One region of the Brevibacillus sp. HB1.1 genome, then DNA from elsewhere that is predicted to be linked to it. Evidence: riboswitches for the same ligand, from Rfam matches in the RefSeq annotation. Region 1 holds a riboswitch; the other holds the start of a gene.
The links. A riboswitch is a leader RNA that binds a small molecule or an ion and turns the genes downstream of it on or off. The one in region 1 is predicted to bind S-adenosylmethionine.

Region 1 (3,334 bases):
GCGATATCGGAAGACCGGACTTGCTCGAAAAAGCGGCGGGAATGGAGGGTACGTCCGAGTCAGGTGCAAGAGCCATGTTCCAGTCCCTCCAAAAATTCAAGCAACTGCCGGATTATATGCAGGTATGGCCAGCTCATGGCGCAGGAAGTGCTTGCGGCAAAGCACTGGGGGCCGTGCCGTCTTCTACCGTTGGTTATGAAAAGCTGTTCAACTGGGCGCTGTCACACGCCAGTGAAGAGGAATTCGTCAAGGTACTCCTGGATGGACAACCAGAGCCACCAACGTATTTTGCAGTGATGAAACGCGTGAATAAGGAAGGCCCTGCCTTGCTTAAGGAACTCCCTGTTGTTCAAGAGTTCAACTCGTTTGAACAGGTAAAGGAATCGCTGGAAAACGGACAGATTATTGATACGCGTCCTTTCCAGAAATTTGCGAAGGGGCATCTGGCGGGAACACTTCACATTCCTTTTAACAAGTCATTTGCCAACTGGGCGGGCTGGATTGTCGATTACGATCGCCCGGTTCACTTCATGGCCACCCCAGATGATCTGGACGGGATTTTGCAGGCCTTGCATGCCGTAGGGATTGATTATGTCACAGGCTTTATCGACAGTGGCAAGTTAATGGAAAGGGAAGTGTCTTCGCTCGAGACAATCGAAGAGGTAACACCGTTGGAGATTGCAGAACGGGTGGAAAAGGGAGAAGTACACGTAGTAGATGTACGGAATCTGGCTGAGTGGAAGGAAGGACACATTCCGGATGCACAGCACATCATGCTCGGTACGCTCGCCAAGCGGCTGGATGAGATTCCTCTCGATAAGCCGCTTCTCGTACAGTGCCGTTCCGGTGCCCGATCCGCTATTGCCGCAAGCATTCTAAAAGCAAACGGATTCAAGGATGTCATGAATTTGAGCGGCGGAATCTTGAAATGGCAAATAGACGGCTTGGCAATCGTAGAACGAGGATAAAACGAAGCGAGGTATTGCAAAGGGTGAGCGTATGACTATCGACCTTGTGATCACACTGTTTGTTATCGGTTTCGCGGGATCATTTATCTCTGGTCTCGTCGGAATCGGGGGCTCCATCATCAAGTATCCGATGCTTCTGTACATTCCGCCCGCCCTTGGATTCGTTGCTTACACAGCTCACGAAGTATCCGGAATAAGTGCAGTCCAAGTATTTTTTGCCACCCTAGCTGCTGTTTGGACTCTGCGCAAAGATAAGCTTATTCATTACCAGCTCGTTGCGTATATGGGAAGTGCCATTATTGTTGGGAGCTTGCTTGGAGGGTATGGAGGAAAATTTCTTTCGGCAGATGCTATCAATATCGTTTACGCCATCTTGGCCACCATTGCTGTAATCTTGATGTTTCTGCCAAAAAAGCGGATGGACGGACGTGAACAGACCGAGGTTATCTTTCATAAACCAACAGCCGTATTATCCGCTTTGATTGTCGGAGGCGCCTCCGGAATTGTCGGGGCAGCTGGCGCTTTTATTTTGGTTCCCATCATGCTGACCATCCTCAAGATTCCGACAAGAGTTACGATTGCTTCATCTCTTGCCATCACTTTTCTTTCTTCCATCGGTTCGACGATAGGGAAATGGATGGCGGGGGACATATTGCTGTGGCCATCCGTGATCATGGTAATCGCCAGCATCATGGCAGCGCCACTCGGTACGAAGGTCAGCAAACGTTTGGGCACCCGGATTCTCCAGACCATTCTTGCCTTGTTGATCCTAGCTACCACAATTAAGATTTGGGCTGACATCCTTATATCCACACGTGTGTGAAGATTTACTTTTTCCATAAATTATAAAGAAAAATCAATTGTCATTGAACAGCATTGACATATCCGAGTAAAATGATAAGATAAAAAAGAATTTTACGATGAAATTAAATTTCATAGAACATTCTTATCGAGAGTGGTGGAGGGGCTGGCCCGATGAAACCCGGCAACCTTGGTCTGATTGACCTTACGGTGCTAATTCCTGCGGAGTTATTCTGCGAGATGAGAAGGTGGGAACCGTGTAATCGCCCCTCTTCTTTTCGGAGAGGGGTTTTCTATATTTATAATTCTTAGTATTCATATCTTTTTACTATGTGTTATGTGAAGGAGGAAACAACGTGCTTCATTATGCGGTCAAGCGTGGCCTTCTCATGATCGTTACGCTGTGGATCATTGTCACGGTGACGTTTGTGACCATGCACCTGATTCCGGGTGACCCGTTTGCGTCTGACGCCAAAATGCTTCCAGAAGAAGTGGTAAAGAACATGCGGGCGGAGTACAACCTGGATCAGCCAATCACGGTACAGTACCTGCTCTATCTGAAAGGATTGCTGCAATTTGACTTGGGGCCCTCTATCCAGTCCAAGACGAGGGATGTGAACACGCTGATTGCAGAAGGATTTCCCGCATCGGCTGTTCTGGGACTCCAGTCGTTTATTGTCGCGCTAGCAGGTGGAATCACACTGGGAATCGTAGCGGCACTCTATCACAATCGAACGCTGGATTTCTTGTCTATGTTTGCAGCCATCATCGGGATCTCCGTCCCCAGTTTTATTCTGGCGCCACTGTTGATCAAGTACTTGGCGGTCAAATGGGAGCTGTTTCCCGTTGCTGCGTGGGGGAGCTGGGAACACTCGATTCTTCCAACGCTTGCGCTCGCTATCGGTCCGCTCGCCATTATCGCTCGTTTCGTACGAGCCAGCATGCTTGAGGTTTGGCAACAGGAATACATAAGCACAGCGGAGGCGAAAGGGCTTGGCACCTTTTCTATTGTCGTTAGACACGGGATGCGCAATGCCATATTGCCGGTTCTTACCTTTATCGGTCCGCTGTTTGCCAACCTGATGACCGGAACCTTTGTGGTGGAAAAGATTTTTGCCATTCCCGGGCTCGGCAAATACTTCGTGGAAAGTATTTTTAACCGCGATTACCCTGTTATTTTGGGCACCACAGTATTTTACAGCTTTGTCCTCATTTTTACGTTGTACATCATCGACCTGCTGTATCGGGTGATTGACCCGCGCATCAGATTGACGAGTGGAGGGAAGTAGCGTTATGGCCAATCAGGCAACACAACTGGATTCGCTGTTTCGACCAGTAGACCGAACCCGGCTATCCGAGGAATTTCGGGAACGCCCCAGTCTTGGGTATTGGCAGGAGGTATTGCAGCGAGTATTCCGCAACAAGCTGGCAATGCTCGGGTTCTTCCTTCTCTTGGCAGTGGTGACCCTCTCCATCATCGGGCCGATGCTGGTTCCCCACAGCCCGCATGAACAGTCATTGACGAAGGGAAATCTGCCACTGTCGGGCGAGCATTGGTTTGGAAC
Region 2 (3,334 bases), on a different contig from region 1:
GTTCATGTTTTGTCCTTTATTGAAGTCTTCCAGGTAAGGCTTGTGCTGGAAGAAGTTTGCGTCGAGTTGTTTCTCGTTCACTTGAACGTTAGGTTGTACGTAATCGGTGAACTCTTTGATTTCCAGGTTCACGCCTTGTTCTTTCAGTTTTGGTTGAACGAATTTCAAGATAGCTGCATGTGGAACGGGAGAAGCGCCTACCTTCAATGTTACTTCCTGTTGTCCGCCTTGTGCGCCACCTTCAGCTGGAGCAGGTGCAGTTTCGGTTTTGCCTCCGCAAGCTGCCAAAGAAAATGCCAACACAGTAGAAAGTACAGATACGACTAGCTTTTTCATGAATGATTTCCCCCTTGCATGTATTTGTCTTATTCTTTGATAACTTTTATGGAAAAATCCTACTTACGGCTGAACTTGAGAACCAGACGGTCCCCCAGCGATTGTAAGATCTGTACCATCACCAGCAAAATAACAACAGTCACAATCATGACATCGGTTTGGAAACGTTGATAACCGTATCGGATCGCCAAGTCACCCAGACCACCACCGCCAATTACCCCAGACATTGCAGTGTAGGATACCAACGTAACCGTCGTGATCGTAATACCCGCGATCAGGCCTGATCTAGATTCTGGCAAAAGGACATTCCAGACGATCTGCCAATTGGAAGCCCCCATGGATTGTGCGGCCTCAATCACGCCTTTATCAATCTCACGCAGAGAGGTTTCCACCAACCGTGCGAAAAACGGAGCGGCACCAAATACGAGTGGCGGAATAGCACCCAGTACGCCGAGTGAGGTTCCTACGATCATTTTCGTCACAGGAATCAGCAAAATCATCAAAATGATAAACGGTACCGAACGCAATACGTTGACAACGAATGATGCGATCGAATAAAAAGTGCGGTTTTGCAGAAGCTGTCCGCGTGAGGTCAAAAATAGAATGATTCCCAGCGGCAAACCAATCAGGACGGTAAACAGGGTGGAAAAGCCGAGCATCGTGAGCGTATCCATCGTACCTACGCCGATTTCAGCCCAATCCACATTTTCGAATGTCCAGTCCATTTATATCACCTCTACTTCCAAGCCACGTTGGCGCAGCGTCTCAATGGTCTTTTGATTCTGTGCGACATCGCCTTCCAGCTCGATCACCAACTGACCATACGGCGTATCCTTCATGCGGGAGATTGTTCCCTGCAAAATGCTGAATACCGTACCAGTCTCTTGCATTGTCTGGAACAGGATCGGCTGATACGTTTTTTCTCCGAGGAAGGTGACACGAGCAATCGTGCGGTTCCCCGAGGCCTTTTCGTGCGCGACTGCTTCACGCAGCTCTGTAGAATCCGCTACTTGTTCCACGAATTCTTGTGTCGTTAGATGCTGCGGACGAAGGAATACATCCAGTACGTTACCCGACTCGACGATCTTTCCTCCATCAATGACGCCAACACGATCACAAATGGAGCGAATGACGTGCATCTCGTGGGTAATCAACACAATGGTCAAGCCCAGCTTACGGTTGATGTCCAAGAGGAGTGCCAGAATGGAGTTCGTCGTCTGCGGATCGAGAGCCGATGTAGCTTCGTCACAGAGCAGCACTTTTGGATCATTCGCGAGCGCCCGAGCAATCCCTACACGCTGCTTCTGTCCGCCAGACAGTTGGGACGGATATTTGTCCTTATGTGCCTCCAAGCCAACCAGCTTTAGCAGCTCGTTCACTTTCTTATCAATCTCTGCCTTCGGACGCTTTGCCAGCTTGAGCGGAAAAGCGACATTTTCGCCGACTGTCGAAGAAGACAGCAAGTTGAAGTGCTGAAAAATCATGCCGATTGAGCGGCGCTTTTCTTGCAGCTTCCCTTCATCCAGCTTTGTCAAATCGACGCCGTCCACAATAACTTCCCCTGAAGTTGGACGCTCCAGCAAATTGATGCATCGGATCAACGTACTTTTCCCTGCACCAGAGTGTCCGATAATCCCGTATATTTCTCCTTGCTCTATGGAAAGGTCGATCCCCGTTAACGCTGGGATGGTTTTCCCTTGTACTTGATAGCTTTTATGCAAATGACGCAGTTGGATCAACGCATCCACCTCCCGACCACAATCTAAATAAAATCAGAAAACCCCTTTTTTCATAAACGAAAAAGGGGCTGCAACGCAATGTTATACGTTCGCATCCACCCTTCTCATCTATACAAGATCCAAACAATCTTGTAGGAATTGGCACCGCGACGTTCATCCGAAAATGAACCGGCTGCCGGGCTTCATAGGGCCTGTCCCTCCGCCTCTCTTGATAAGAAAGATATCTACGTATATTATGTTCGTCTTTTCTATTTCATGATGATACAAAACGGATTATATCCTTTTCGGAAATATCACGTCAATAGTAATAGAAGGAAAAGTTTTTTAATCCATGACGCCGTTGCGGATGATTTTTGACTTTACGTGGAAGCGAAACGTTGCATCCTGAAACATCTTTCGCCATTCAGCCTGCGTCATGTTGGCCATTCCTCTTTTCTCTGAACGATAGATCGAGCCGAAGCCAATTGGGTCAACATCGAGGCTCTTCAGTTTGCTTATGAGTTTATGCAATTCTTTTTCAAGCTCTTTCTCCAGTGCATGTTCCATGATTTTCAGCAACTTGGCATTTTCTAGCTTTAGCGGGATGGTTAACTCCAAAATTCGGGCATGCAACTTGACATGAATATCGAAGATTGGTGGGGATATTTGGCTTAATTTGATTTTCGCATGGCTGGAAATTGTATCGAAAACGAGCTGCACCTGGACTTTTTTGCTGTTGTGGTTTTTGGGTGACTCCCCAAAAATAGCAGTAGGAACAGAAGTATCATAGCTGCCGATGCGGAACTTTCCGTGGATAAGTTTGAGTAGAAAGGCTTCCTTGGGTGTAACCCATGACACATAACGATCACCTTTGAATAAGGCGATGCCTTTGATTTTCAGTTCATCTCCCTTTCTTTCTATGTACGGCATGACCGGGTCGATCCCTTTTTCATAGTAAGCCCGGAAAAACTCATGCATGGTCGAAGAAGGAATTTTTTCCCCACGGATATTTTGCTCAATCAAACGATACAGGTAGATTCCAATATTCCCTTGTTCTGAATAAGGATACGTCAGCATATCATATGTTTCGCCTGCAAACACACAAAGATAAATCCTGCTAGAAAGGGACGAATCCCGATACAACGTGTCAATGATGCTGCCAAGTCCCTGCTTTGAAAAGTTTTCACTGTAGAGGGCAACACGAATTTGCCCACCCAATACTCTTTTGTCTGATTGCAAATTCATCTTATCCCGGATTCCTTTGCTGGTTTCCCCTGTGG

Region 2: another riboswitch for S-adenosylmethionine. It lies ahead of HPY27_RS25280 (methionine ABC transporter ATP-binding protein); the one in region 1 lies ahead of HPY27_RS05840 (ABC transporter permease).

Annotation. Positions count from the first base shown of each region.
Region 1 covers NZ_JABMIV010000002.1:167,998-171,331, reverse strand. Annotated here, with positions in the region: gene HPY27_RS05850 (MBL fold metallo-hydrolase) at 1-968, shown strand, start outside; gene HPY27_RS05845 (sulfite exporter TauE/SafE family protein) at 1,000-1,791, shown strand; SAM riboswitch class I at 1,912-2,016, shown strand; gene HPY27_RS05840 (ABC transporter permease) at 2,126-3,058, shown strand; gene HPY27_RS05835 (ABC transporter permease) at 3,063-3,334, shown strand, end outside.
Region 2 covers NZ_JABMIV010000012.1:128,962-132,295, reverse strand. Annotated here, with positions in the region: gene HPY27_RS25290 (MetQ/NlpA family ABC transporter substrate-binding protein) at 1-336, opposite strand, end outside; gene HPY27_RS25285 (methionine ABC transporter permease) at 396-1,061, opposite strand; gene HPY27_RS25280 (methionine ABC transporter ATP-binding protein) at 1,062-2,075, opposite strand; SAM riboswitch class I at 2,177-2,293, opposite strand; gene HPY27_RS25275 (Ger(x)C family spore germination protein) at 2,400-3,334, opposite strand, start outside.